2 regions of the Micrococcus antarcticus genome follow, and region 2 is predicted to be linked to the other one. Evidence: predicted binding sites of a transcription regulator. Region 2 holds the regulator's gene; the other holds the start of a gene.
The links. Region 2 encodes LexA, which represses DNA repair genes until DNA is damaged. Its sites were predicted from a motif close to TCGAACANNTGTTCGA; they were not measured.
Positions count from the first base shown of each region.

Region 1: the regulator LexA is predicted to act here: its motif matches at 1,850-1,865, upstream of LG274_RS01605 (DNA polymerase III subunit alpha).

Region 1 covers NZ_CP085253.1:328,747-333,160, forward strand. Annotated here, with positions in the region: gene LG274_RS01595 (metallophosphoesterase family protein) at 1-1,180, shown strand, start outside; gene LG274_RS01600 (DUF6504 family protein) at 1,479-1,805, shown strand; gene LG274_RS01605 (DNA polymerase III subunit alpha) at 2,030-4,414, shown strand, end outside.
Region 2 covers NZ_CP085253.1:2,558,690-2,563,103, reverse strand. Annotated here, with positions in the region: gene hisB (imidazoleglycerol-phosphate dehydratase HisB) at 1-331, opposite strand, end outside; gene LG274_RS11940 (histidinol-phosphate transaminase) at 398-1,513, opposite strand; gene LG274_RS11935 (LysM peptidoglycan-binding domain-containing protein) at 1,571-1,942, opposite strand; gene lexA (transcriptional repressor LexA) at 2,190-2,912, shown strand; gene LG274_RS11925 (DASS family sodium-coupled anion symporter) at 2,935-4,414, opposite strand, start outside.

The DNA.
Region 1 (4,414 bases), 380 kb from region 2:
AGCCTTCGCCGCGGCCGGCGTGCTGGCCGCAGCCCCCGTCGCCCAGGCCGCGCCTCCGGCCCACGCCCCTGCCCATGGACGTCGCCGTGACGCCGGCGCCCAGTCCATGCCGCTGGCGTTCGGCAAGAGCCGCCGCTTCAAGATCGTGCAGTTCAACGACACCCAGGGCGGCCACGCCGCGGACCGTCGCACCCTCGAGTTCATGGGCAAGGTCCTGGACCGGGAGAAGCCGGACTTCGCGCTCATCAACGGTGACGTCATCGACGGCTCGCCCACCACGGACCTGCAGGTGATGCAGGGGATCAACAACTTCGTCATGCCGATGGAGTCCCGCGGCGTGAAGTGGGCCATCACCTTCGGCAACCATGACGAGGACTCGGTCACGGAGCACGGCACCTCGATGACGGAATCCCGGATCGTGGACTTCGTGCGCCAGTACAAGCACAACCTCAACCCGGCCGTGGACCCGTCCAAGCCGGGCCACTCCGACGCCCAGCTGCTTCTGCGGGGGTCCCGCGGCGCCGCCCCCTCCTTCGCCATCTGGCTGCTCGACTCGGGCCGCTACGCGACCGCCCAGGACGCCGCCGGGCAGTCCACCGAGGGCGTCATGGACTACGACTGGATCCGTCCGCAGCAGATCCGCTGGTACGAGGAGGCCTCGGAGGCCACCGCGGAGCGCTTCGGCAAGGGCGTCCCCGGCCTCATGTTCTTCCACATCCCCACGTTCGAGCACTCCTACATGTGGTACGCCTCCCAGGGCGAGAAGGACGAGGCCCGCCACGCGGAGGCCGTGCGCCGTCACGCTATCGAGGGTGTGAAGCACGAGGACGTCTACCACGGTCTGATCAACTCGGGCATCTACGCCTCCGTGAAGGAGCGCGGCGAGGTCAAGGGCATCTACTGCGGCCACGACCACATCAACACCTACAAGGGGAACTACTACGGCGTCGAGCTCGGCTACGCGCCCGGCACCGGCTTCGACACCTACGGCCTCAACGACGGCACGTGGGATCAGCACACCCTCCGCGGCGCCCGCGTGTTCGAGCTCGACGAGCGCACCGAGGCCGTCTACACCGGCGACACCCGCATCGTCTGGGCCCGTGACCTCGGGATCGACATGAACCCGGAGGGCAAGCCGGTGGCCGCGCCTGCCGCCTTCCCGCGGTACGTGAAGGCCTGAGCGCGGCCCCGCCCCGCCCGGGGGCGTGAGCACGGCGACGTCGGCACCCGCGCGGGTGCCGACGTCGCCTTTTCCCTGGGCCCCCTTAACGTGTCCGCTGCCATCCGTAGTGTCCCTCCCATTGGATTCGAACACATGTTCGAGTACGATCGAGAGTGCGACCTCCGGTCCTCGGTCCCATCGCGGGCCGAGGCTTCCCGACTCTTCCCCTGCCCGCCGTCGCGGGTGGGTCGCGCTCCCGCCGTCCGTCGGCGCCCGCCGGCGGATCCGTCCGCAGCGCACACAGGGAGAGAGCAGCATGGGAGTCTTCACGCAGTCCGTGGCGGTGGAGCGCGCCCCGGACGGCGCGCCGCAGGGCCTGCATTGGAACGGGCGGGACTACGTCATCGCCGAGCGGCCGATGCGCTGGTTCGAGCGTCGCCGCTGGTGGGCCGAGGAGGTGCGGGCCGAGAAGGGCCGCGGGCCGGGCCTGGTGGACCATGAGATCTGGCGCCTGCAGGTGCGCCTCGCCCGGGCCGGCTCCGCCCCCGTGCAGACCCTGGACGTCGCCCACCACCTCGACTCCGGGCGTTGGCGCCTCATTCGCGTCCACGAGGTCGCTCATGACCTGCGGAGGACGGCGTGAGGTCCCGCCCGCCCCTCCGGGGCCTGCCCCCCCGCTTCCGTCATTCGAACATGTGTTCTATTGTGGGTGAGTGGCCGCCTCGGCGGCCACAGGCTGCCCCGACCGCCTCCTTCCCCTGGCTCGGACCCCCGCATGCTTCCCGGCTCGTGCACCCGTCGCGCTTCCCGCGCCGCCCCCGTCGGAGACCCCGGCGGGGTGGTCCAGCACGTCCAGGAGAGCTCCCCATGAGTGACCGCACGCCCCCGCCCGTCCCGTTCCCCCATCTGCACGTGGCCTCGGCCTTCAGCGCCCACTACGGGGTGAGCTGGCCCGAGGACCTCGCCGCGGCCGCCGCCGCGGCGGGCATGGACCTGCTCGCGTGCACCGATCGCGACGGCCTCTACGGCATGGCCAAGCACGTGGGTGCGTGCCTGCAGCACGGCATCGCGCCCGTGGTCGGGGTGGACCTCGCCCTGCGCTGGTCGGAGGAGGACGGCGACGCCGGCCGGGCCGTCATCCTCGCCCGGGGCGGCTCCCACGGGTCCGGCTACCGCGCCCTGTGCCAGGTGATCTCCGCGGCCCATGCCCGTACCACCGGGGGAGCGGGCGGAGGCAGCCCCTGGGCCGCCGTCGCCGAGCTGGCGGAGGCCGCCGGGGGGCGCGTGCCCACCGCCGCCAACCCCGCGAACCCGCCGAGCCCGGAACTGTTCGTGCTCCTCGGGCCGGACTCGGACCTCGGACGCCACCTCGCCCGCCGCCGCTACGCCGCGGGAGTGGGCGCCCTGCGCCGGTGGCGCTCGGCCCTGCCCGCCGGATCTGTGCACGTCGACGTCGTCACGCACCTCTCCGCGCCCGGCCGACGGCTGGACACGGGCCACGCCGTGAAGATGCTGCGCGCCGCCCGGGACACCCGCACGCCCGCCGTGCTGACCAACGCCGTGCGGTACGCCGCCCCGGACGGCGCGGCCACCGCGGACGTCCTCGACGCCGCCCGGGCGCTGAGCTCCCTCGACGCCCTGCACGACCTGCAGCCCAACGGACAGGGCTGGCTCAAGCCCACCGAGCACATGCACCGGCTCGCCCGTGAGGTGTGCGAGGCCGCGGACGAGCCTGCCGCGCCCCTCCTGGAGTCCACCCGCCGCCTGGCCGAGGCCTGCGCCCTCGACCCCGAGAGCGATCTCGGCTGGGGCCGGCCCCGGGTGCCCGAGGCCTCCGTCATCGGGGTGGACGGGCCGCCCGACCGCGTGCTGCACGAGCGGACCCTCGCCGGCCTGGCCGCCCGCTACCCGCGTCTGCACACCGGCTCCGGGTTCGGCACCAGTCAGGAGGCGCGCGACCTGCAGGACCGGGTGGAGCACGAGCTCGGGATCATCTCGCGCCTCGGGTTCGCGAGTTACTTCCTCACGGTGTCCTCCGTGGTGGACCTGATCGAGGGGATGGGCGTGCGGGTCTCCGCGCGCGGCTCCGGGGCGTCGTCGCTGGTGAACCACGCGCTGCGGATCTCCAACGTGGACCCCATGGCCAACGGCCTGATCATGGAGCGCTTCCTCTCGGACGCGCGCTCCACCCTGCCGGACATCGACATCGACGTGGAGTCCGCGCGCCGCCACGAGATCTACCGTGCCGTGTTCGAGCGCTTCGGGGCCGAGCGGACCACGCTCATGAGCATGCAGAACGCCTACCGGGCCCGCGGCGCCGTCCGGGACGCGGGGATGGCCCTGGGCCTGCCGGACGAGGACGTGGACGTCATCGCCAAGCAGCTGTGGCGCTTCTCCGCCTCCAGCTTCCGCGAGGCGCTGCAGCGCATGCCCGAGTTGGGGGAGCTCTCCCGCCGCGTGGAGTCCGGCCGCCGGGCGGGGCGGCATCAGCTGGACCTGCTGGTGGACATCACGGAGCGTCTCGATCGCCTGCCCCGGCACATCTCCATGCACCCGTGCGGCGTCATCCTCGGCGACGCCACCCTCCTGCACCGCACGCCCGTGCAGCCCTCGGGCATGGGCCTGCCGATGAGCCAGTTCGACAAGCACGACATGGACCCCATGGGCTTCCTCAAGCTGGACATCCTCGGCGTGCGCATGCAGTCGGCGATCGCCTACACGCTGGCGGAGGTGGAGCGCATCACGGGGGAGAGGCCGGACCTCGAGCGGGTCCCCCTCGACGACGAGGCGACCTTCAAGATGATCCGCACCACCCACACCCTCGGCTGCTTCCAGATCGAGTCGCCGGGCCAGCGGGAGCTGATCGGCAAGCTCGCCCCCCGCGAGTTCAACGACCTCACGGTGGACATCTCCCTCTTCCGTCCCGGCCCCATGCAGTCGGACATGGTGCGGCCCTTCCTGGAGCAGCGGCACGGCTGGGCGGCGGCCCGCTGCCCGCACCCGCACCTCGAGCCCGTGCTCGCCGAGACCCACGGCGTCACCGTGTTCCACGAGCAGGTGCTGCGCACCATGGACGTCATGACCGGCTGTGGCCTGGCCCGCGCGGACGAGTTCCGCCGGCTCCTCGGCGGGCCCGCCGAGCGCACGGTGGAGGAGTACTTCCGCTCCCACGCGCTGGAGAAGGGGTACGACCTCGACGTGATCGACGAGGTCTGGGGCACCCTCCACGCCTTCGGCTCGTTCGGCTTCTGC
Region 2 (4,414 bases):
AGCGGCGGATGCCCCGCTTGTCCCCGAGGGCGACGCGGAGCACCTCGCCGAGCGTGATCGCGACGTCCTCCACCGTGTGGTGCACGTCGATGTGGGTGTCCCCCGTGGCGCGGACCCTGAGGTCGATCCGTGAGTGGCGCGAGAGCGCCGTGAGCATGTGGTCGTAGAACGGGACACCCGTGGAGATGTCCGCGGCGCCGGAGCCGTCCAGGTCCATCTCCACGTGCACGTCCGACTCGCTCGTGGTGCGCTCCATGCGCGCCCGGCGTCCGGAGATCAGCTCGGCTGCCACGGGTCCTCCTGGGGATACGGGGGTGACGGTCGCATCCATCCTAGGTTCGGCGGCGCATGCCCGGCCGCGCGCGTCGTTGCGTCTCGCGCGGCGGCCGGCGCGGGGTCACCGTGCACCCGCGGCGAGGGCCTCCTCGAGGGCGGTGAGGAACGCGGTGGTCTCCTCCTCCGTGCCCGCGGTGACGCGCAGGTGGTGCGGGATGCCGACGTCGCGCACCAGCACCCCCCGCTCGAGGAGCGCCTCCCACACGGCGTGCGCGTCCTCCAGGTGGCCGAAGAAGACGAAGTTCGAGTCCGAGACGGCCGGGTCCAGGCCCAGCTCGCGCAGCCGGGCCACGATCCGGTCGCGCTGGGCCTTGATGTCCGCCACGGTCTCCAGGAGCGTCTCCACGTGCTCGAGGGCGGCGATCGCGGTGGCCTGCGTGACCGAGGAGAGGTGATAGGGCAGGCGCACGAGGCGCAGGGCATCCGCCACGGCCGGGTCCGCGGCGAGGTAGCCGAGGCGGGCGCCGGCCAGGGCGAACGCCTTGGACATGGTGCGGGTGACGATGAGCCGCTCGCGCCCCTCCAGGAGGGTGAGGGCCGAGGGCGTGCCGTCGAGCGCGAACTCGGCGTAGGCCTCGTCCACGACCACCATGGCGCCCGGGCCGCCCTCGGCCTCGTTCCGGGCCTGGGCGGTGTAGACGGCCTCGATCACGTCCAGCCCGAGGGCGGTGCCCGTGGGGTTGTTGGGCGAGGCGAGGAAGACGAGGTTCGGACGGTGCTCGCGCACCATGGCCGCGGCATGCTCGGCCGAGAGGGTGTGGTCCGCGGCGCGCCCGCCGTCGACGAATGCCGTATCCGTGCCCGCGGCCAGCAGCGGATACATGGAGTAGGAGGGGAGGAAGCTGAGGACGCTGCGGCGCGGCCCGCCGAAGGCCTGGAGGATCTGCTGGAGCACCTCGTTGGAGCCGTTGGCCGCCCACACGTGTGCCGCGGTCAGCCCGTGGCCGAGGTACCCGGCCAGGCTCTCCCGCAGCCGGGTGAACTCGCGGTCCGGGTAGCGGTTCAGCCCCCCGGCGACCTGCGCCACCCGTGCCACGACGGCCTCCGCGACCTCCGGGGGGACGGGGTGCGTGTTCTCGTTCGTGTTGAGCATGAACGGCACGTCCAGCTGGGGGGCGCCGTAGGGGCTCTGCCCGCGCAGGCCCTCGCGCAGCGGGAGGGAGCTCAGATCGGTCATACGGGCCATTCTAGGAACAGGAGCACGCCGAGCGCGCCGTGAGTCGCCGGCCAGCCCTCAGTCCCCCGCGGGCACGAACAGGGACTCGCCCAGCTCGAGCTCCCGGCCCTCCAGGCTGTTCAGCTCGGCGATCCGCGTCATGGTGGTGAAGGGGTCCTCCTCCGGCGCAGCCTCGGCGGCGATGGACCACAGGCTGTCCCCCGGCATGACCGTGACGGTCTCCAGACGCGCGCCCGGACCCTCGGAGGAGACCGCCGCAGGGGAGGTGAGGACGCCCGCGAGGAACGCCGCGACGACGGTGAGCACGGCCGCCGCCAGCATGAGCGGAAGCCCGCGGAGCACGAGACGGCCGCGCCTGTTGAGGCGGAACCCGCTCGGAGCGGGGCGAGCGGGGACGGGACGGGAGAGAGGTGCGGTCAGGGTGGTCATGGTGATGGTCGCCTTCCTCCCGCTGCGGGCGGGAATTCGAACGTGTGTTCGAACCTGTTCGAATCCATGTCTAGCACACACCTTCGAGACACGCCCAGCGTGGATCGAACATATCTTTGGATCCGGTGACGGACTCCACTAGGGTCGAGGGCACCGGACGTGCTCCGACCCGCGGTGGATCGCCTTCAGGGCAAGACCATCAGCAGGGGTGGACACGCTAAGCGACCTCGGGAGAACGGACCGCCGCATGGCCACCCCTGACCACCAGACCCCAGCCGGGTCCGCCCCCTCGCTCACGTCCCGCCAGCGGCGGATCGTGGAGACCATCCGCCACGCGATCGCGGAGTGCGGCTACCCCCCCTCCATGCGGGAGATCGGGGACGCGGCGGGCCTCGCCTCGCTCTCCTCCGTCACGCATCAGCTCGGCCAGCTCGAGCGCTTCGGCTACATCCGCCGCGATCCGGGCCGCCCCCGCGCGCTCGAGGTGCTGCTGGCCGAGGACGGGACGACGCTGACTGCCGAGACGGCCTCCCCCGTCGCCCCGGTCTCCGAGCTCCCCCAGATCCCCTCGTGGCACACGGACGCCGCCGAGGGCGACGCCGTCTCCATCCCGTGGGTGGGTCGGATCGCGGCCGGCGGCCCCATCCTCGCCGAGCAGCAGGTGGAGGAGGTCATGACGATCCCGCGCCGCCTCACGGGTGAGGGCGAGCTGTTCATGCTCCGCGTCTCCGGCGACTCGATGGTGGATGCCGCCATCTGCGACGGCGACTGGGTGGTGGTGCGCCGGCAGGAGACCGCGGACAACGGGGACATCGTGGCCGCGCTGCTCGACGACGAGTCCACCGTGAAGACCTTCCGCCAGCGCGACGGCCACACGTGGCTGCTCCCCCAGAACACCGCCTACGAGCCCATCATGGGTGACCACGCCACCATCATGGGCCGCGTGGTCACCGTGCTGCGGGCGCTCTGAACGGCGCCCGCGGCGCGGACGGTCAGACCAGGCCGAGCCACCGCCAGTACGTCGCGGAGAAGAGCAGGACCATGAGGTAGCCGATCACCGTGATGGGCAGTCCCGCCTTGAGGAACTGCATCGGGGTGAACGCGCCCGTGCCGTACGCGAGCATGTTCTGCGGCGCGGAGACCGGCAGCAGGAAGCCGAAGCAGATCAGGAACTGCATGATCACGACGAACCCGAGGCCGCCCTCCGCGGCGTTCGGGATGGACGCGGCGAAGGCGATGAACACCGGGATCAGGGCGCTCGAGAGCGCGGTGGCCGAGGCGAAGCCCAGGTGGATGAGGATCGTGAAGGCGCCCATGACGGCGATCAGCGCGACGATCGGCAGCTCGGCGAGGCCGAGCGCGGTGAAGGTGCGCTCGGAGAGCCACGCCGCGGCGCCCGTCTTGAGCAGCAGCGAGCCGAGCGAGATGCCCACGGCGAACACCACGAGCGTGCCCCAGTTGACGAGCTTCTCCACGGTCTTCCACGAGAACACGCCGACGCGCGGGAGCAGGAGGAAGGCGACGGCGGCCAGGGTCACGGTGGTCGCATCGACGGGATGCAGGACGCCCTGGGTGGCCCACGCGGTCACCAGGAGGACGGCCACCACCGTCAGGCGCATCTCCTTGCCCGCCATCGGGCCGAGGGCGGCGAGGTCGCGCTGGACGACCTCGCGACCGCCGACCATGCGGTCCGTCTCCGGCTTGATGGCCCAGCGCATCACGAAGTAGAGCACCACGGACATGACGGCGGCCCACGGCGCGCCCCAGACGAACCACTCGAGCCACGTGATCTGGCGGCCCATCTGGTCCTGGATGAAGCCGACGGCGACGAGGTTCTGGGCCGCGGAGGTCATGATGCCGATGTTCCAGATGGAGATGGCCTGCGCGGCGGTGATGACGAGCAGGGCGCTGAGCTTCGAGTCGGTCGGCATGCCGAAGGCCGCTACGAGGCCCATGAGGATCGGCACCACCGCGCCGGCGCGTGCCGTGGCCGACGGGACGAAGAAGGACAGGATGATCGTGATGACGATCGTGCCGATGAGGATGTTGCTCGTCTTCTCGCCGGCGAACTTCAGCACGAGCAGCGCCACGCGCTTGTGCAGCCCCGTGGCCTGCATGGCGGCGGCGAGCACGAGGGCGCCGGCCACGAGGGCCACCCCGGAGTTGGAGAAGCCGCCCAGCGCGAGCCCCAGGGCGCCTGACGTGCCGAGGGCGGTCTCCGGGTCCGCCATGTCCGGGGCGAATCCGACGAGGAACGCGATCAGCCCGATGATGAGCACGGCGCTGACCGGGTAGGTGACGGCCTCGCTCACCCACACGATGACGGCGAACGCGAGGACCGCGAGCGCCCGCTGTCCCGCGACGGAGAGTCCGAGCTCCTGCAGGCCGGGCATCAGGGCCACCGCGGCCATCGCGAGGACGGCCAAGGCCAGCCACACCGGCTTGAGGTTCAGGTGCGCCAGGAAGGAGTCG